Regions from separate parts of the Paenibacillus sp. p3-SID867 genome, predicted to be linked through region 1. Evidence: riboswitches for the same ligand, from Rfam matches in the RefSeq annotation. Region 1 holds a riboswitch; each other region holds the start of a gene.
What was found. Region 1 has a riboswitch for cyclic di-GMP ahead of M4D81_RS18175 (EAL domain-containing protein). Riboswitches for the same ligand answer to the same signal wherever they lie in the genome.
Positions count from the first base shown of each region.

Region 2: another riboswitch for cyclic di-GMP. It lies ahead of M4D81_RS27205 (helix-turn-helix transcriptional regulator); the one in region 1 lies ahead of M4D81_RS18175 (EAL domain-containing protein).
Region 3: another riboswitch for cyclic di-GMP. It lies ahead of M4D81_RS19545 (non-ribosomal peptide synthetase); the one in region 1 lies ahead of M4D81_RS18175 (EAL domain-containing protein).

Region 1 is NZ_JAMBDM010000008.1:255,379-262,528, forward strand. It holds partial or broken gene M4D81_RS34965 (IS256 family transposase) at 171-313, opposite strand; gene M4D81_RS18155 (aldo/keto reductase) at 542-1,384, shown strand; gene M4D81_RS18160 (hypothetical protein) at 1,904-2,179, shown strand; gene M4D81_RS18165 (zinc-dependent alcohol dehydrogenase) at 2,284-3,423, opposite strand; partial or broken gene M4D81_RS18170 (IS4 family transposase) at 4,111-4,488, shown strand; cyclic di-GMP riboswitch class I at 4,672-4,758, shown strand; gene M4D81_RS18175 (EAL domain-containing protein) at 4,906-7,150, shown strand, end outside.
Region 2 is NZ_JAMBDM010000017.1:45,193-52,342, reverse strand. It holds gene M4D81_RS27225 (HAMP domain-containing sensor histidine kinase) at 1-520, shown strand, start outside; gene M4D81_RS27220 (ABC transporter ATP-binding protein) at 616-1,380, shown strand; gene M4D81_RS27215 (ABC transporter permease) at 1,387-3,768, shown strand; gene M4D81_RS27210 (Spo0E family sporulation regulatory protein-aspartic acid phosphatase) at 4,091-4,282, opposite strand; gene M4D81_RS27205 (helix-turn-helix transcriptional regulator) at 4,447-5,175, opposite strand; cyclic di-GMP riboswitch class I at 5,323-5,417, opposite strand; gene M4D81_RS27200 (YitT family protein) at 5,563-6,219, opposite strand; gene comA (phosphosulfolactate synthase) at 6,399-7,150, opposite strand, start outside.
Region 3 is NZ_JAMBDM010000009.1:168,504-175,653, forward strand. It holds gene M4D81_RS19540 (AraC family transcriptional regulator) at 1-2,012, opposite strand, end outside; gene M4D81_RS19545 (non-ribosomal peptide synthetase) at 2,419-4,578, opposite strand; cyclic di-GMP riboswitch class I at 4,785-4,879, opposite strand; gene M4D81_RS19550 (NHL repeat-containing protein) at 5,453-7,150, opposite strand, start outside.

The DNA of each region.
Region 1 (7,150 bases):
GGCAAAGTTATCGATGCCTCCTCCAGACGGTTACAGGTTGTTTATCGAATGTATTTGACGCCGATCTTCAAGTAATGTACGGCAGGCCGTATTTTCAAAATTGAGGCATTTCGTTCATTTTTGTGAGACTTCTTGTGCAGTGACGTATATTAAGAAACACATCTCAGCCCGTAGTAGCCATTGCGACTATTGTGCTCGCCGCCGGGCTCTTCCTCCATGTAGTGTTTGATTTCTGCACGGATGGATTCCAAGTTTTCTTTCACGAACGAGGTGATAGCATTATCAAATAGATTGGCAAGCAAGTTTAGGGTATAGTAGTCCTCGAGTAGGATCCTTTCTTGGTGGCGTCGTAACCCCGAGGATATCCTACTTTTTTGTTGTCTTTTAAGTCTCCAAATCATGGTAGACAAACAATTGTACGTCATATTAGCAACTTAGAATGTATGGGAGACCACTGCAAAAACATCGCCCAATATATTCGCTATGGAGAATAGGACGGTGCGCTGCAGGAAAAATTAAAAAAAAATAAGGGGGTGGGCGCGTGGTAACCCTAACTGATGGGACAACTTTGCCCAGAATCGGTCAAGGTACGTGGTATATGGGGGATGAGCCGTCCATGAAAAATGAAGAGCTTCGCACGTTAAGACGCGGTGTGGAGCTTGGATTGAACCTGATCGATTCGGCTGAAATGTATGGTGATGGCAGATCCGAGTCCTTGGTTGGAGAAGCGATCGAAGGGATCCGAGATCAAGTGTTTCTGGTATCCAAAGTGTACCCGCACAACGCTGGTCTGAATCGCATCGTCGGCAGCTGCGAACAAAGCTTGAAGCGGTTAAAGACGGACCGTCTCGACCTTTATCTTCTTCACTGGAGAGGAAGTATTCCTCTAAGCGAAACGGTAGAAGCGATGGAGCAGTTGGTCGAAGCGGGGAAAATTTTGCGATGGGGTGTCTCTAACCTGGACACGGACGATATGAAAGAACTGTTCGACGCGGCGCGAGGGACGAATTGCATGGTCGATCAGGTACTGTATCATCTCGGTTCCCGCGGTGTAGAATACGACCTGCTTCCTTGGTTGAGAGAGCGAAAAATCCCGATAATGGCCTATAGTCCGCTTGCCCAGGCGGGCACTTTACGAAGAGGGTTGGTTGAGCATCCAGCGGTTAAGGAAATTGCCGATCGACATGGCGTGAAGCCACTTCAGATTCTCTTGGCTTGGTGCATTAGAAGCGGTGACGTAATTGCCATTCCTAAGGCGTCAACAGCAGCGCATGTCGAAGAGAATGCGGAGGCGGAACGTATTAAGCTTACCGAGGAAGACTTGGGGATGTTGGATGAGGCGTTCTTCAAACCCACTAGAAAGGTTCGGCTCGACATTATTTAAGAAAGCCTTCACATGAAAGTTTCCGCAGGTTAGACTTGTTGGATTCCCGAATTTAAAACCGCTGCTTTTCCGTCAGTTTCGACAACTGTAGCACATCTCTCCATGTTCTCTTTTACGAATTTTTCCTTCTGTTGATTGCCCCCGTGGGCAAGCTTGCCAATAGCGAATAATCCTCAAGGAACGATGCTTTCGCATGTTCGCTTACCTCAAGATCGAACAAGGTATCTCTCACACCCATCATTATGGAGCCGAATTGATTCCACCTCTGTTAGCCAGCTCCTCAGAAACAGAAAAGTCCCGACATAAGATTGAATGTTCGGGACTTTTCGTGATATTTTTCTATTTACCAACTCTAATGTCACTGGACACAGATAAACTGGGAGAAGACGCAGATGATGAAAATTACTTGGAAGTCGCCAAAGTGTTGATTCACGCAGCGGAGCTACGGGCAAGGGAGTTCGGGATCGCGGAGGTGATAGCCATGTAGACGATGACGGGAATTTTGTTGCTTCTCATCGGATGGACACCATTCCTGGCTGGCCTATGTCCGACATCACCCATAATAAGGCATGGACGGCGGTCGCGCTAAAGATGCCTGCGGCGAGCGTTGCTCTTTTGGCGGTCCTGAACGGGGAACTTTACGGGTTCATTACGACCAACCAACGGACGCGTGGTCGTGTTCGGAGGGGGATTCCGTTGTCATTCGAAGGGAAAATCGTCAGGGCGGTCGGTGCAAGAGTCGCGGATCGGGTCTCCAGGGAGCTTGCTGTAAACCTGGCGGTTTTAGGCCTATAATGAAACTTGGTCCTGCTAATATTGAAGAAGAATCGGCTAAACACATGGGGCTGTCCCTCAGGGTACAATACCCCGTGGCACAGCCTCTTTTCTCATGTCATCATTTAAGGCTTCAGTACGAATTTAATGCATTCGTCCGCATGATTGTAAAAGGTGTTATACGCGTTATGCGCCTGATCGAGCGGCACTTTATGCGTGATGATCTCCGTCGGATCGAACTCGCCTGCCATAATTTTTTGATACAGCATCGGCATGTAATGGATCACGGGCGCCTGTCCCATGGTTAGCTTCACGTTTCGTTCCCAAATGTTTCCGAACATGAACTGGTAGTATTTAGAACCGTATACTCCCGTAATCTGAATCGTGCCGAATTTCCGCACCGCATTCATCGCGATGTTGATCGGGCTAAGTGTTCCGCCAACCAGCTTGGCCTTTTGCTCTTCCTCCTCCAATGGCGTCTTCTTGCCGTCCATTCCGACGCAATCGATGACGACATCCGCGCCCCCGCCCGTTATTTCTTTTATATGCAGCCCCATGTCTTTGAAATCTTCAAAGTTGAAGGTTTCGACGTTATTCATTTTTTTGGCATGGTTCAGCCGGTACGGGAGATTGTCGATCGCGATGACCCGTTTGGCCCCTTTCATCCAAGCGAATATTTGCGCCATCAAGCCGACGGGGCCGCAGCCGAGCACCACAACCGTATCCCCCTGCTTCACGCCGCCGTTGTCCACGCTCCAATAGGCCGTCGGCAGCACGTCGGACAGGAACAGGAGCTTCTCATCCTCCAATTCGCATGACTCCGGAATAACGAAGGGCATGAAATTGCCGTATGGCACGTAAAGCAATTCGGCTTGTCCGCCCCAATAATTCCCATACCGTTCGGTAAACCCAAAGTAAGCTCCCGTATCCACTTGGGGATTGGGGTTGGAGTTGTCGCATTGGCTCTCCATTTCATGCTGGCAGTAATGACAGCTGCCGCACGAGATATTGAACGGGAGCACGACCCGGTCCCCTTTCTTGACCTTTGTCACCTCAGGGCCTACTTCTTCGACGATGCCCATCGGTTCATGGCCGATCACGTATCCGGTTTGGGCTTGAATCGCCCCCTGGTATATATGGAGATCAGAACCGCATATGGCGGTCGAGGTGATCCTGACGATAATCCCGTCTTTTTTCTGAATCGTCGGATCCGCGACCTGCGTCACTTGCATGTTCTTCATGCCATGGAATGTTACAGCCTTCATAATCGCCCTCCTGTTATGACATGCCTTGAATTTGCATGCATGCTTCTATTATGAAATTGGAGAGAGGATTATACATTCGATATACGGTAAATTCGACAGTCGCGGAGCGCCTAAGAACAAGAAAGGAGACGGAGGACGGAAAGATTCACGTGAAAGTAAATTCAACACTAAGGGTATTTGTAAGGTTATCAAAGAACAAAACCTCACTAAATAAATCCTTGTGCTCACAGTTAATAAAACTATCTAAATACCCTTTGTTAACAACTTGACCACACTACCTCTTTATTCTGGATTATCGCGCATTGCTTGTACTAAATCTAATGTCCATTCATTACTAACAGCAAGCAATGAAGAATGTGCAGGTACGGTGCACGGCCTTCCCGTCGGAACTTTGGTCCTGTAGCAAATTCACGCGCGACTATATAAAATTGTCTTCCCAAATCCTCAAAGACATTCTCGCGAACCAGATCAAAACTTACTTCGAAGCTGCACCTAGTTCTTCTATGGCTTTAACAATACTTGTAGGTTACCAACCCAAATTTCGCAGAGCGAAATTCGTCTTGAAGTCATGTCGTTGCAGGCTTCCAAGGCGATCAGATACTGGGCTTGTTAATAGAAAAACACCGCTTCGTTTGCTAAGTGAAAGTTTTGAGCAATCACTTTAACCGAAGAGGTGGTGTCTACCTAATGATATCCCATCCATCCGAATTGATTCAAATGCCTAACGAACTAAAGCCAGCGTTCCAAGAATTGAAAGTCATGCAGCATTTGCAACAAGCTGGATTCCGTAAACGTTTTGGCTTTAGCTGCGCCCGGCTGTTCCAACTCGTCTTCGTTTTGTTATTTCATCAGAAAAACTGGTTTCGCCTGCTTGAAAGCCGCAAGGACGATTCGAAGGCCGGCAAAGCTGCGGTTTATTGCTTTCTCAATCATGCCGGCTTTGCATGGCGTCGTTTTCTGACTTCGCTTAGCGTGGCCACCATGAAAAAGGTGGAAAAGGTGGATGCGCTGACTTCTGCGGATCGGGATACCGTCTTCATCGTCGACGATTTGATGTTCGAAAAGTTAACCTATGTGCTAATGTTGTCGCGAGGGATAGCACGGTAATCCCGTGCTAAAGCGCTTCATTTGTCCGAAAGCTCATTGGAAACCCTAATCAACTTGGTATCTTCGCAAAGTCAATATTCATGGACAAAGAGAATATTGCAGAAGATTGTCGAACCATGGCATAATGTGGTTGAAGATTAACAATTGAAATGGCAAACCCATTGAAAGATGGGGACGCAAAGCCATGGGCCTAATACGCATGTTCGTTATGGTTGCCAGGTTGCCGTGTGTTGCGTTTTTTTCGTTGTCTCTAGTCTGTTTGTTGGGGATTAGAGTGGCGAGAACAGCGATAGTCCCCCGTAATTCGATAAATTCATCCTCGATACCACAGGTACTTTGTCGTCTCATCAACAACACGAGTAGGGGGAGGTAACAATGGGGATTCAACAATTAGAGAAAGATTTAAGAGAAGCACTGGAACGTCAAGAGTTCCAACTGTACTATCAGCCAAAATTGGATTTGGCTTCGGGGAAAATCACAGGCGTTGAAGCATTGATCCGATGGGAGCATCCAGAACAAGGACTTCTTACTCCAACACAGTTTATTCCACTCGCAGAAGAGACTAATCTGATTTCCCCCATCGGTGAATGGGTGTTGCGAACCGCTTGTACTCAGAGCAAGGCATGGCAGGATGCAGGTGCCCCAACACTTATAATGGCAGTCAACCTCTCTGTACGTCAATTTTATCAACCTGATTTTGTGGAAAGTGTGGAAAATATTTTGCATGAGACAGGGCTTGTTCCATCGTATCTGGAGCTTGAAATTACGGAATACATGACGATGGAAATTGTCCGAATTGTTCCAATTCTAAGACAATTAAAAAATCTCGGTATAAAAATCAGTTTGGATGACTTCGGGATAGGGTATAGTTCCCTGTATAACTTCAAAGAATTGCCGATTGACATTATAAAAATTGATCAATGTTTTGTGAATAACTGCCTGGTGAACATGAAGGATGCAACGATTGTCAAGGCAATTATTGCTCTGGGGCATGAATTAAATGTGGAGGTCGTTGCTGAAGGAATCGAATCGAAAGAGCAATTGATATTTCTCCAACAAAACCTCTGCGATTTAGGGCAAGGTTATTTGTTTAGCAAACCTTTGCCGCCATCGGAATTTCTGGTGGCATTCCATCAAATAGAGAAGATTTTTAGTAGAGATGGAATACCTTCAGCATTATTCAGAGAAAAATGGTTACAAGAAGCTTTGCACAAAACAAAGCAGGAATTAGCAGTTACGTTGAGATACCAGCAAGGTATGACTTTTAAGTTGACTCGGCATGATGGAAAATTTATTCATACTTTGTGTGATGGTGAATTGTTATATCGCATGGGTCTAACACCCGAACAAGTCGTAGGAAAGGAGCCTCATGAATTCCTCCCGCTCAATGATGCTGAACGGAAGTCTCAATATTACGAAAGAGCTTGGGGTGGAGAGGAGAACGTCACTTATGAAGGTCAATACAACGGAATTTGGTATTTGGCTTCCTTACGCCCTATCCATAGAGGGAGACAAGTAGCAGAGGTAATCGGCTCGGCTGTCGATATAAGTGATCGTATCAAAAAAGAAAGGGAAGCGTCTCTTCTCACACAATACCTCGTGGAGCAAGAGTCAAAATACCGATTGATTGGGGAGAATTCACAAGACCTGATTGCCATCTTGGATACTAATGGTGTATTACAGTACGCTTCGCCATCCCACATTCGGATGTTCGGGGGGGAAGCTTCCCAATTTGAAGGAAACTACCCTTTCTCTATGGTACACCCCGATGATCTTGCACTCATCAGAGAACGTTGGGATGAAATGATATCCACCAAGACTTCGGTACGTCTTGAGTGGCGATTCGTTAAAGTGGACGAGACCTGCATTTGGCTCGAAGGCATAGGGACTCCCATTCTAACGTCCGATGGTAAGATTGATAGCATCTTAGTAACTGGTCGGGAGATTACAGAACGCAAGATACAGGAATGGAAACTCCGTGAGAGCGAACAACGGTATCGTGATATCTCTGAACGTCTCGCTGAGAGAGAAGAAAAGTATCGTTTTATTGCCGAAAATACCCAGGATTTAGTCGGTGTCGTGGATATGGAAGGTATAGTTCTATACGCCTCGCCGTCCCATGAATTGGTCTTGGGGTTTTCGTCCAGCGAATTTGAAGGAAATTCTGCTTTTTATTTCGTTCATCCTGACGATCTTGCGTATGTTAAGAAGCAATTCAATGACATGGTTACATTAAAATCAACGTTCGATTTTGAGTGGAGGTGTAAAAAAGCAGATGGCAGTTGGGTATATATCGAGACCAGGGGCACTCCTATATTTGATGAAAATCGCAAAGTAGTGCAATGCGTGTACGCGTCTCGTGATATTTCGGAACGAAAGAAGGCAGAAGAACTCCTTCTACGAACTGAAAAGCTATTGATAGTAGGTCAAATGGCTGCAGGGGTTGCACATGAGTTTAGAAATCCTCTAACCTCGATCAAGGAATTCGCCCAGCTGTTACAACAAGGTAACGAAAAACCCGAGTATATTGAATTGATTCTATCTGAGGTTGGGAGATTGGAAGCTATAGTATGGGGATTTTTAACACTTGCCAAACCCCAAGCTCCGGAAATGCAGGAAG
Region 2 (7,150 bases), on a different contig from region 1:
GCTGCACGCGCTGCGTGATCTGGAGCAGATTGCCGTACATCCGATTGAGCAATACAGCGCTCCAACGCTGGAGCCGATCTTGCGGGCGATGGCCCATTATATCCGTACGATGGGCGTACACTGCCAAGAACCCTCTGCTATTCCCAACGTGCTTGTCGTTATCGATGCCATACGGATCGAGCAAGTTCTGTCCAATCTCGTCACGAACGCACTGAAGCATACGGAGCCCGGGGATACGATTCGACTCGCTGTTGAAGAACACTCGGAAACATCCTGCCTGCAGATCATCGTCTCCGATACAGGGAGCGGAATTTCCCCGCAGGATATGCCTTTTATTTTTGATCGGTACTACCAAGGCAGCGTTTCACAACGAACGGCCAGCCAACCGACCGAGCGCCACGGGGTCGGACTTGGGTTGTCGATTTGCAAGTATATTATGGAAGCGCATGGCGGCACGATCTCTTTTCACAGCCAACAGCAGCAGGGAACGACTTTCTACTTGACTCTGCCCCTCAGCTGACCCCTGTCATACTTTATTTATAATTTGATAACAACTGTGCAAGAATCGTTCTCTATAATTTGGTGGCATGGGAAGATAAGAGAGGAGATCAGAATATGCCTTCAAGCAAAACCATCATGCTGCAAGCTGCAAATTTATGTAAAACATACACCACCGGCAAGGAGCAGTATCATGCCATTCGGAATGTCGATCTGTCGATTTACGCGGGAGATTTTACGGTCATCATGGGGGACTCGGGGTCGGGAAAGTCCACCTTGCTGTACTTGCTCAGCGGACTTGATGAAGTGACAACCGGAGAAGTCTGTCTGCAGGGACAGCGCTTTGATCAATTTTCAGCCAAGGAGCTTGCACGCTTTCGGGCGAATCGGATCGGTTTTATCTATCAAAACAGCAACCTTGTACCCGATCTGTCGCTGTTCGATAACATTGCCCTCCCTGGATATATCGCAAATCAGGACAAGGAACAAGTACGGCAACGGGCAAATGACTTGATGGTCAATCTCTCCCTCGATAAACAGAGCAGCCGGTTGCCTTCCCAAGTATCCGGAGGGCAGCAGCAGCGGGCGGCAATCGCCAGGGCGCTCATCAATAACCCGGACATCATTTTCGCTGATGAACCTACCGGCAGTCTGAACTTCGAGCAAGGCGTTACGGTGCTTGATATATTGAGCCGGATGCATGCGGACGGTCAATCGATTGTCATGGTCACCCACGACATGAAGGCAGCCTGCCGGGGCAATCGCCTTATCTACATTCGCGACGGCAAGATCGGTGGCACGCTGGATATGGGGCCCTACAGTCCGGAACAGGCCTCCGAGCGGGAAGCGATGATCTTCGCTTATGTCACCGGGAGGAGGTAGTCTGGGATGCGAGCCATATTAACACTCTGCTGGGGCAACCTGCGCAAAAGAAAATTGCAAAACACGCTGATCGCATTGCTTATTGCCCTATCCGCTCTACTCGTCAGCACCGCATTCACGGTCTTGATGAATACGGAAAATGTATTCAATGATCGCCATACGGCTGCTCATGGTGCGCACGAAGTCATAAATATGACCCGTGGGCTGCATGACGAACAGTTGGTAGCCGACTGGTGGTCCAGCCAAGAAGGCGTAAACACGTCCAGCTTAATCCCTTACAAGCCATGGACCGGACTGGTCTTTAACGGGGAAGAATTGCCCAATCTTTATCTGTATATGATCAATACCCCGCCGATGCCGCATGGGGTCAACAATCCTCTTCCCGGTACAGGCCCTGAGCATCTGACGGTTCCGGAAGTCGGCGAAATCTGGATACCCACCTCGCTTGCCTACAAATACAACATGCATATCGGCGATGAATTGCTATTCACCTCAGGGTCTGCACCGGCACAATTCACGATCGGTGCGATTGTCATTGACATATCCCATGGCGGTCCTTTCTCGACCACTGCCCGCATCTGGATGAACGAAGCCGACTATCGGTCAACCATGGGTAGCTTGTCCACTCAGGAGCAATACATGTTGTCGCTTCGCTATGCGTATCCTGAACAAAGCGAGGAATACTGGCAGCGCTTTGAGCAGGCGCTCGGTTCGCCGTTTTTAGAGGAACGCGTTTCGTTTGCCGAATTGTCGGCCTTTTATTTTATCATGAACAAAGTGATCGGCTTTGTGATGAGTTTCCTCGGACTGGTCATGATCCTCGTCGCCTTGCTCACAATCGGCTTTACGATCACGGACACAATCCTTGCCAATTACCGCACGATCGGCATTCTCAAATCGATTGGCATGACCTCCGAACGCATCATCGGCACCTACTTGCTGCAGTACGGTTTAATGACGATTGTCGCCTTGGTCCCGGCACTGATTGCAAGCCACTTCCTTTCAGATGTCATCATCCAGAATTCCCTGTCTTTCCTCAAATCCGACACAGCTCCTGTTCCCGTTCAAGCGGCAGACGTTGCGATCTGGACTGGCTGCGGCCTGCTGCTCATCATCCTTCTATGCGTCCTTGTTTATGCTTCCAAGACACGCCATATCGAGCCCATTCAAGCGATCCGTTACGGCATGTCGGAGTCTTCACATAGTCGTATCCATCGGCATGGTGCCCGCAAAAAACTGCTGGATCGATGGTCCGTACCCACGGTTATCGGCTGGAAGCATGTGAGCGGCAACAAAAAAAGCGCAGCGCTGATCTTTTTGTTGATGAGCATCACAGTGGCTGTGCTCGTCTTTGGCGCCGTGCTGGTGACCAGCATCTATCGCATCAGTGAAACGTCGGCCCAGTGGGGTTATGACGATGCGGATATCGCGATTATGGTTATCCATGCGGAAGGTATGGATCGGGCGGAAATGCAATCTTATATCCAAAGCGACCCTCGGGTTCACAGTCTGAACTGGTCCGGATCAGCCACCGGCGTCATCGCCATGGCCGAAGTGGATGACAAGCCTCAACAGACATTTAGTCTCCCTTTGACGGTCGTAGAAGGCAGCATGGACGAGATCGGATTTGCCTCGCTTGCAGGCCGTAATCCTGCACTCCCTAATGAAATTTCTATCGGAATCAATATTGCCCGTAAATTGCATAAAGGCATCGGCGACGTACTCACGATCTACATTGAAGGCGAACCGCATCCAGTGCTGATCACCGGCACTTTTCAGTCCATTTCCAATATGTCGAACGTCGCCAGGGTCACATCGGATCTTGTCGAGCAGTTGAATCCGGACGCCGGGTTTATTCAACTAAAGGACAATACGGACAGCGATGCGTTTGTGCAGCAGTTGAACGAACGTTACAGCCCTTCCATTCAAGCGCTGAAGCAGGAAGTGCTGCTCGATTCCGTATTCAAAGAAGCTGCGGCGGTTTTGCTCATTCCGATGAGTATGCTGGCCCTACTGTTTATGGCTGTCACTTGTCTTATTGTTTATACAACTTGCCGGCTGCATATTCGTAAGGAAACGAAAACATATGGCATTTATGCCTCGCTCGGCCTGACCGCAACCGACATTCGTCGTGCCTTGACAAGCGGCATTGCCGGACTGGCTGCGCTCGGTGCGCTGGCTGGCATCGCTTGCGGCGTCTACGCATTGCCGGCCGTGCTGCGCGGTCTGCTCTCTGCCTATGGGATTGTCAAGCTGCCGCTTATCATGGAATGGCCGCTCGTCATTGGGCTGACTCTGATCGCGCTTGTTATCGCCATCAGCGGCTGCTGGCTGGCTTCGCGAATCCTCCGCCGCACCTCCCTTCGCGTGCTGGTCATGGATTCATGAAGGCCGTCCATGAACAGAAGATGACCTCCGAATGTCGGAGGTCATCTTTTTACTTCTTGCCTTAATAAATCTTCTTATTTTAATTCACATCGTATTTGTTCTTTCCACTTGATAATATTTGCGATGGCATTTGTTTCACCGCCTAAATAGATATCTTCTATGGTCATTGACCAAAATTTGGGCTTGTGATCTCTTTCGTTATGCGGAAGAGGATTTGTTATTTTACCCACCTTGGTTACTGACTCTCGATTTTTCTTGAACGCTGGAAACACATAAGGCACAGAAGGTATCTTCTGTGCCTTGATTCAAATATGAAGAAGATCTACTTTTTTTTAATATATTCCTCTTGGTTTTTTAATTCCATGTAACGAATAATCAGCTTATCCAACGACTGTGAAATTGCGACAACATCTTGATGCACCAATTCGAAACTGCTGGCCACTCGCTCAAGTTCTCTTCGGAGAAGTTCGAGTTTTTTCGATACTTGTTTGAGTTCACTCTCGATAGAAATCACCTTGTTCACCCACCCCCGTCGTAACAAGTGATTGATGACAGTTGCCACAGTTATCGATAACGCGAATCAGTATATATAACTTACTTATCATTATAAATTTCGACGGTAACAAAAAAAATACCCATAATTGGGTAATCTTTATTTTAAGACAAGTTTTATGACGGTTATGTAAATTTTTTAAGAAATGCTCCTTTGTGGTTGACTCTCGTTTTTGCATAGATCTTTTTAATAAAAGTACGAACCGTGCTTTGGCTAATACCATAAATATCAGCAATTTCAGGGACATTTTTATTCTCAAGCCACCCATAGGCTATTTCTTTCTCGCGATTCGTTAATTCATATTGGTGAAAGTGAGAATAGATCAGCTCCCTTTGCAGAACGGGATCCTTTTGAGGTAATTTTTCTTCAATATTCTTGGCCAGGTGTTCAATGAGCGGTATGGCAAATGTAACTTCGTGCAAATAATGAAAACTAAGACCAAGGTAGCCTATGATCACATTTTTTATTCGAAGGGGAGTACAAACACACGCCAATTCTGAAAACACGCGATTACAATGCTCGGCCCCAATTACGACAGAAAGCGCTTGTTGTTCCATAGATAATGAAATAGCGTTGCTTCCTGCGTCTTTCATTGCCAACGAGGTCCCATTTTTTATATTATTCCTCTCGAGGAAACTTCTTAAAGAACCTGTTCCGCAATAATCGATAACGGCACCATCCGTATCTGTTATAACAAATAAATAAGGTATGGACAGCAAATTGTTCATATTCCTGGTTTCCTCTTGCAGCAAATAAAGAATTTCTTTCCGTTCAATCAACCTTTGTTTTATTTCAGTCATACTGAGGATATTAGGAAAATGATTGTTTACTTCTACCAGTGTTCTTTGACCCATTATTTCCCTTCTTCCCTTGTAAGAATAAGCGTTAAATAATGAAATCGATCTACTATTCATCGCTGCTGCATTCGACAGCTCACAGCAAAAAATAAAAAAACCATCCATTATGAACCATAGCAAAATAGGACGGAGGCTTCCGTCGTATTCGGCAGCTGGCTGGCATCGCGGTCTGAAGAAGATCCACATTAGCCCCTGTAGCTTTGCGTCGCCGCTTTTCAGCGGGTTTGCTATTGTCGTACGAAGAGTATGAATTTGTCGAATATCCAAACATGTTATGACTTATTCAAACTATAACTTACATTGTTTTTCATTTAATATAGGTCGTACGACCCAAATTTCCATATTTTTGTTATATTTGTCAATCACTCTTACCCATATACAGAATCACTTTTTGCGCCAAGCGGGTTGATAGACCGATTTCGGGGGAGGGAACTGGTGAATCCAGTTAATGATCCGGGTCGATATCCACTGGCATACAACTGCAAGGATAATAATTTTCCAATCGATCACATAGGCAGCGAAAGCGAATATGATTCCATTCATCCAGAACAATGAGGTGCCCGGGTTGATTCTTTTATACTTATAAATGGCTAAGGCAACATAACCGATTCCCCCATTCGATACCCTCTGCTTTATGAGGATGGCGACACCTGTTCCGAGAATAACCGAGCCGAATAGAAGATCGATCCATACGTTGCCGAACGGGGGTTCTAGAAACACCTCGAAGAAATTAACGGAAACGGACGTCACTGTTATAACAAATATGGTTCCAAAGGCACTGACACCATCAAGATAAGGGACTGTAAAGGCAAGGAAAATAAAATTAGCGAGCCACAGTCCGAGACTCATCGGGATCTCAAACGCATGGTTCAGAAGCACCGCGATTCCAGCTCCTCCCCCCGAAGGAATGGCGTGAGGAAACAAGAACATGGCCATGGCAAAACCTTGAATGATGGAGCCGGCGGTAATGTAGAAAAGTTTCTTGGAAGCATGACGATAGAAAAAGGGGCTCTTCCGCCCGGGTATGATCTGTAAGTTCACACGGAATCATCCTTCATAGATTAGAGTAACAAGCTAGTCCTGCTTTTTTAAGTGTATGCTTGTTCCCTGGAGGGGATACCGGGATAGATCTTTTTAACGAAAATATGTATAGGCTGACTCTGGAGATATCCATAGGCAGCCCTCTAGTATTTATCATTCTCTTGTGGTTTGGTCTATGTTTAAATTACGTAACAAAATCCATCGGTTTGTTTCTCTCTCACCCCGAGTTCAAACGTATCTTGACGAAGACCCCGCCGCATCGTTTCAAGGGAAAGCACTTCGGTGGGTTGGATATTTCCCAAATGTACGTGAGATCCAAATTTGCGGAGAAGCATCGCTTGCTGCTGCTTAAGAGGTGCCTCCCAAATCAGCTTTCTTGCATCCGACACGTTGTCGATGATATTATTTATCATTTCTTCCTGACACTCACCATGCTTATCGTAAATACCGATGCCTAGTCCAGACTCGCGCGCTTCAACAATGATAAACTCGGCGCCTACGTCTAAATCCGCTTCCATTGTATAGGCTAGCATTTCGGCGTCGATGTGGGAACCGGATTGTTTTTTACCATACTCCGTATAAACCCGAAGTCCGCGTTGTTTACCTTCCCGGATGAGTTCCGTTCGTTTTTTTCGAGACATCTCAATCGTGCCGTCAGATACTTCTATCGCGTTAAATCCAAGACGGCAAACGGTATTAAAAAATGCGGGGACGACATCTTGCTGCACGGCTGTCTCAAGCAAGGTCCCGCCGGGCATGACCGTGATTCCATGTTGTTTGGCTAGATTGATCTTGTATAGCAGCATTTCCGTTTTATACAGCGGAGCCGTCCCAAAACCGAATTTGACACAATCGATGTAATCCGAGGCTGTTTCGATCACATCTGAGAACATGTTTCTACCCAGGCCTTTATCAATTACCATCGTCATCC
Region 3 (7,150 bases), on a different contig from region 1:
ATATATTTGGGATTCAGCTGAAAGCGATCCCCGAGCATCTCCAGCGACAAGTCCGGATTGGCATAGTCCCTTTCGATCAGCTTGCAGATCTCCCGGATAAGCGCTGCGTACTGCCTGCCTTCTTGTAGCTGACCCACGGATTCGAACAAACTGGTCATGACCTGCTTGATTTCAATCCGCAGCTGCTCCAGTGAACTGCCATGGTCCAACATTTCCGTAAGTAGGGGAAGCCGTTCCTGGGCCCACTCGCGGTAGACATCCTTATTCATGTCCGAAAGCTCCCGGCCGACGTTGTACAGTAAATAATTCATAAGGTTAAATATCTCTTCATTGGTAAGAAGGCTGCCCTTTAACTGTCCGAACCATGCCTCATATGCCTCCTCCCACCCTATGTTCAGCATTCGGTAGGATTGAATAATCGAGCTGATTTCTCCTAGGTGAGCGTACACTTCGGCATGGCTGGTGCCAGCGATATCCTCGCTGCGGATCAGTCGGTTTTCCCCGAGTACGATTTTGTATTTAAGCGCTTGGGCTGCGCTTTTATACGACTTGGACAGGTCTTGGATCCGATAAACCTCCTCGCCGCTTCCAATCGTAACGGTAAATTTCAAATTTTGCTCGGTCCAGCCCAGCATTTTCGTGCCAAAACGGGATAAAGCTTCTCCATCTCTCTCCTCTGTCTCCTCCCCCTCAAAGTAAATGAAGGCAAGGCAGGAGGGCGACGTCCATTCCGACCACAAACGAATACTCTCCTTCATCGCAATCTCGTTCACCACGTTCCGGAGGACGAATTTCAGCAGATTCTGATCACTCGCCGTATACTTCCGGCAGAACTCTCCGTAATTGTCCATTTCAATGATGAGTAACCTAAACCGGTCCAGCGGTTCGGGTAAATTCAGTATGGCGGCTTCCTCCTGCCACTCTTCCAGACTCATATCGGTTTGTCCTTCAATCAACTGATGGAACAGATACCTTGTCCGCAGATGAAGGTCTTCCTGGTATTTTTCCTGGTATTGCCTGGATTGCTCCAGGATATGATCGAACGCCGACTCAATAAATGCGAACTCATCGGGACTGCCTTTCCATAAGCCCGCGCCCCTTACAGGCAGGGAATAGTCGCTGAATCGCTCGGCGATCCGCTCGATCGGTCTGGCATTGCGCCGAGTCACATAGATCATCCAGATGAATCCGGCGGCGATCATGAGGAGTCCGATCACAAACCACAGATTATAGAGTTCTGAAATCGTGTTGACATATCCGCCATTGATGAGACCGCTTCCATATTTCCAGCCGGTGTAGTCCGAGGTATATTCCGAGAAGAGCTCGGATTCTTTAACTTTCGCCTCACTCCCAAACAACAGCTGACCGGAAGCATCTTTAGCCTGGATAAAGCTGACCTTGGATTCGTACATATTCTCCGTCAATTTTTTCAGCGAATCCGCCGAAACGTTAACCACGATCATGCCCAGATTATTTTTCATGTATGGCGATCCCCGCACCAGACTGACCACCTGTTTGCCGCCAATCATTTTGAATTGCTCGAAGCTGCGCCCGCCGGTCCACTTCGGAGTCTTAGACACCTGATATTCTTCGATAAATTTGCGGTCAGGATATGAACCGATATAAGCGTTGGTTGCATCACTCAACACATATCCGTCCGAATATCGCACCAAGTATATGGAATCGATCAAAGGATAGTAATTGATCAATTCCTTTAGCTTCTGCACGGCCCTGATGTTGATGTAGGCATCACTTCCTGAGGTTGCCTTAAAAAAATTGTTCAAAGACTCGCTGTTGATACTCTCGAGGACGATCATATTATCGATCACTTTTAGCGATGTATCCACGATCCGCATCGCCTGTAGAGACAGCGTCTTATTGGCATTCAGCGCCTCGCGACGGCTTTGCTCACTGAACATTTGAAAGAAAACAAAGAAAATAAACGTGATGACAATCATAAATACCGGCATGTAGGACAATAGTAGTCGTTTAAACCATGATTTGCGCATCATAACCCCGCCCCTATGCAATGTGGACATGCTCTTGGTATTAATGAATTATACAACGGAGGGCAATCCCCTGTCGGTTGAAGTAACTTTAGAATAATTTTGATGATAATCCGACAGTGGCGGATGGAACAGCAAGTTTACACTCCTCACAAAAGAAAAAGCAGTCAACCTTTGTTTTAGGGTGACTGCTTGCCGTCATCATACTTTAGCTTTGACTTCTCTTTATCTGTTTTGTTCACTTTTTTCCTTCCTTGCTCCCCTGCCCAAGTTAGTGTGCTCCCATTCATCATTGGTGATGACTGGACGATAAAAATCGATAGATTGGGTCAAATGCGGTCACGATTTGCTTGGTATCCTTATCTAGCCAGATCTTATTAAGTATTTGCTGGGTTTCGTTAAGCGCTTCGTCTCAGTTGACGAGCATCGGACGAAGAAAATCAGGGTCCGGCAGAGCTTTTTTATCGACTTTCCCATTAGGGGTAAGCGGCAAACTTTCCATCTGCACCACAAGAGAGGGCAGGAAATATTCAGGCAAATTCCGGGCTAAATACGCCTTGACTTCCGTTTCGGACAACACCTGTTTCGCAACAAAATACGCGCATATTATCGGATTTCCACTTCCGTCGGCTTTGACGGCTACCGCGGCTTTCGAGATTCCGTTGTGTTCCAATAGCCGAGTCTCGATTTCTCCCGGTTCCACTCGATACCCTCGGATCTTCACTTGATCGTCGATTCGCCCGATCATTTCGATATTGCCATCCGGCAACCACATGGCAAAATCCCCCGTTCGATATAACCTTTCCCCGAGGAGCGGATGTTCCACAAACTTGGCTTCTGTCAATTCCAGCTGATTCACATACCCCCGCGCGATACCGTCTCCTCCGACGCAAAGCTCTCCTACTACTCCGATCGGCTGAAGCTTCAACTGTTTATCAAGAATATAAGCGGAGGAATTGCATATTGGTCTGCCAATTGGAATGGTCGATTCGAAATCACGTTCGATCGGGAAGTAAGTGGAGAACGTCGTGTTTTCCGCCGGACCGTACATATTGATCATCCGCAGATCGGGGCACCTCTTCCTTACGGCATTTACGTGCTTTGGCGATAACGCTTCTCCGCCGACTAGCAAGGTGTCTAACGTACGAAAGACGTCTGGATCCTGTTCGGCCAGATTATGGAACTGAGCCGTTGTCAGGAACCAAGCCGTAATGCGGTGACCGATGATGGTTTCCTTCAATTTATAAAGGTCAAACAGGTCCGTGTCCTTCATCAAATACAAGGTAGATCCGTTCAAAAGGGATCCCCAAATTTCAAAGGTCGACGCATCGAATGTTATTGTACCGGTTTGCAAAATTCGATGCTCCTTGGAAAAGTTGAAATAATTGGTATTCTTGACCAATCTTACGATGTTGCGATGTTCAACCATGATCCCTTTTGGTGTCCCCGTTGATCCGGAAGTATAGATGATATACGCAAGACTTTGCGAGGTTACTGCAGATATCGTATGGGAACAGCTGTCAAGGCTTAGCTTCGCGTTGTCCCAATAAATTACTTTTCCTTCAAATGCAATGTCAGGCTTCCAACTGGAAGGGGCCAGCAAAAATCCCGCCCGACTGTCCTCGAGCATATATTCGATTCTTTCGCACGGAGAATCGGCTTCGATGGGCATATAAGCGCCGCCAGCTTTCAATATGGCTGTAAGCCCGACAATCATACTGACAGACCGATCCGCGACAATGCCAACGACGCTCTCCGGCTTAACGCCGTGATCCTGCAGTGCTTTTGCAAGCTGATTCGCGTGATCGTCCAATTCCCGATAGGACATCTGATGGTCCTCGGTCATGATCGCCGGGCGATCGGGGGTTAAGCGGACTTGTTCCTCAAACAAGTAATGGACCGTTTGGCTGGAAGGAAAGTCCCTCTTAGTTCCGCTGAAAGCCTGAATCTTTCTCTCCTCTTCTTCTGACATCATGCGTATGTCGGCAATCACCTTCTCGGGGAAATCAACGACTTCATGCACAATTCGGCTCAAGTGGCCGCTCATTTGCTCGATCGTTTCTTTTCTGTACGAGCGGGTCGAATATTCAAGGTGTATCATGATAAATTCCTTCTTAAAAGCCGTCAAAGCAAGCTCAAACGTCCCCAACTGATCGGATTCATAAGGAGTGGCATTGGCGTTTTGCCAAGTAAACGCCGCTTTGATGAACGGGTTACCGCTCAAATTCTTTCGCATATTCCGATCTTCGAGTGCTTGCATCGTGGCATGCTTGACTTCTATCAGAAACTTACCTAATGGCTTATGTACAGTAGGAGAGTAACGTATAGGAAACATCTGTCTTTCCAACAGATACCCGATTACAGGATCATCCTCGCCGGTATATTTGGCAAGTAGGATCGCATAACAAGCCATAAGTGCCATATCCACAGTTATTCCGAAATTGAACGCAAGTTCATGGAGTTTTCGGGTCGTTGCAAAATCAAGGGAAAAACTAACCCGGTTTCCTTCATCGTTGGCCCATCCCCCCCGCGGCATTTCGTCAATTGATACTTCATATGTCGTTTGTTCCATGACCATCAACCTCCCGGACTATCGATTCATTAATGTCTGATTGTTAACGAACAGAAAAATCCTCTTCGCATTCTGCGATGAAGCAGTGTCCCCCTTCAACCCCAAACTAGTTTTTTTATAGCGAAGCCATCGTTGTTTTATGGAACGTCAAAAAAACCCCTTTCTTCAATTCAAAATAATGAATAAAACGGAGGTTTCCCGTTGTATTCGGCAACTGGCTGGCATTGCGGTCGCAGTAGATCCCGCATTAGCCCCTATAGCTTTGCGTCGCCACCTTTCGGTGGGTTTGCTATTGTCGTACAAAAATAGTATTTAAATTGTAAACCATGATTATATTATGTATTCGATTTACATTTACTGTATCTTGTTTCCAAATGAAAATCGATAGGTCTTTTGTTCAATATTGTCTTTCAAGAATGGTTTTGATGATATTGATAACCCTCATGAGACACTAGGTCGCAATAGTTAATCTTTACTAATTTTTGCTATTCCCCGACTTCACTCCACTTCACTTAACTATGTATTAAAGCTATTTTGTTCATTAGACAGGATACGTTTTTCTGTTATTACCTGGACATTAGATGATGGCTGATTAAGTCAATAGTTCTATTTTACAAATTCACCCCTATATCCGTTGCCCTAATTACGACAACGGAAATCATTAGATTCAATAACTTTTGTCTCTTGTCATCCGGGACTAAAATACCGTTTATAACTGGTCATGACATCTCGCTTCCGATCAGAAAACTTTCATAAGTTCAACTCACTTGGTAATTCCATTCTTAAGTTCCCGGTCTAATGGATCACTGGACAATAAAATAAAGAGCCGTTGTCCAGGACAACGGCCTCATATTGCTATATGTCATGAACAGTTTTAAAAAGGGCCGGTTATTTTTACCTTGATTTTATTGGATTCAACCGTTATCCCGTTCAATGTAATTCGAATCGACAATTCGGCTTGCCCCGGATGCTTGGCGATAATCTTTCCTTTTGGGTCGATCTCCGCCTTATCCGGACGACTGCTCAAATACTCAATGTGAGCGCCGGATAACTCCTTAGTCGTTCTTCCTCTCTCAAGGAAGACTTCGTAAGAATAATCGACTTCATCCCCCGGGTGAAGCTGGAGCGATTCAGCCTCGAGCTGTACTTTGTCTAGCGGCATGACCAGATTCGGGTCGCTATACTTCATCAGCTCGCTGCCGTATTTGAAATAGAAGTTGCCAAAGTCGTCCTGCGCAAGCTTTTCCGCATTGCTCTCCAACAAGATGGACAGCGACTTGCTTGCTGTGTCAATCTTAAACATCTTGCTCGTGTACGTGTGGTCAGCAACATATCCCGTATAAATGGTACCGTACACATTGCCGTCGGTTCCAACGGTCAAGCGAGGATTGCTGTGTGCATAATCTGCTGTAGGAAACATATCCTCGCTGTAAATAATCTTTTGGCGTTCCGTATCATAGATGAACAGAGCCCCCAGCGCCATTCCCCATATGTTACCGTCCGGGCCCCATATCAAAGAGGTTACTGCTTTTTTGCCCGGAACAGGTACCTGTTCCAGCTCTACTCGGCCTGAAGCCGTATCGTAAATGGCAAGCTTCCCCTCTCCGCCGGTCATTGCTCCGGTGGCCATAAACAGCTTTCCATTCTTGTAAAGCAACGAATTGATCGAATGGCCGGATATAATGTCGCGCTTCACATCAAACTTTCCGGTAACGGGATTGTAGACGGTAAGAGCCCCGCCTGTTTTGCCTGCGATTGGATAGGAGCCGATATATAACAGGTTTTCTTCCTCGACCCCGAGCATGGCTACGGGCCGGTCTTGCTCCGAACCCAGCTGACCAAGCCGCAGCGGATTATTCGGTTCTGATGGGTCCGTTCGGTTCCATGGTTTGGCTGGATCGTATTCAAAGATGGTCGCTCTAGGATAAACGCCGAGATACATCTTTCCGTTCAATGAGCCGAATCCTTCGACTTGGCCGATTTGAGGATAATGCTTGGTCTCGTTACGGGTCGGCGAGTAAATTCCCATTCCCCCGCCTGAAATGAAGCCCGAAGACAGCATCTGCCCGTCTGTGCTCTTCCCGATATTAAACAATTCCACAAACTGTGCCGGAAACGGAAGCTCCGGCGTCTCAATCAAACCGGTTTCCAGATTGTAATAAAATGCCCTGCCGCTATTTCCGGCCAATCCGACCAAGGTCCAACCCGGATACTTTGCCTGATCCAGCTGAACATAACCAAAAGCGACGCCTGCTCCTTTGACATCCACGCCCAGCGAGCCGTAAACTCCCGTTCTCACGTTGTATGAATGGAGAGACCATTGCTGCGCACCACCTGGAAGGGTTTCGTAATAGGTGTAGAATACCTCTTCGCCGTCAGGCGATAACGGTGAAAATCCCCGTGCATTATAGGCAGTATTATTGTTAACGATCCAGCTTGCGGTATCTGGATCATACACGAACATTACCGGTCCGGGATCCACGCGCACGAATAATTTACCACCTGCATACTGGAGATCGTAAACCGAGGTCTTACCGTTAAATTCAGGTTGATGAAGCGCAATTGACGTGCC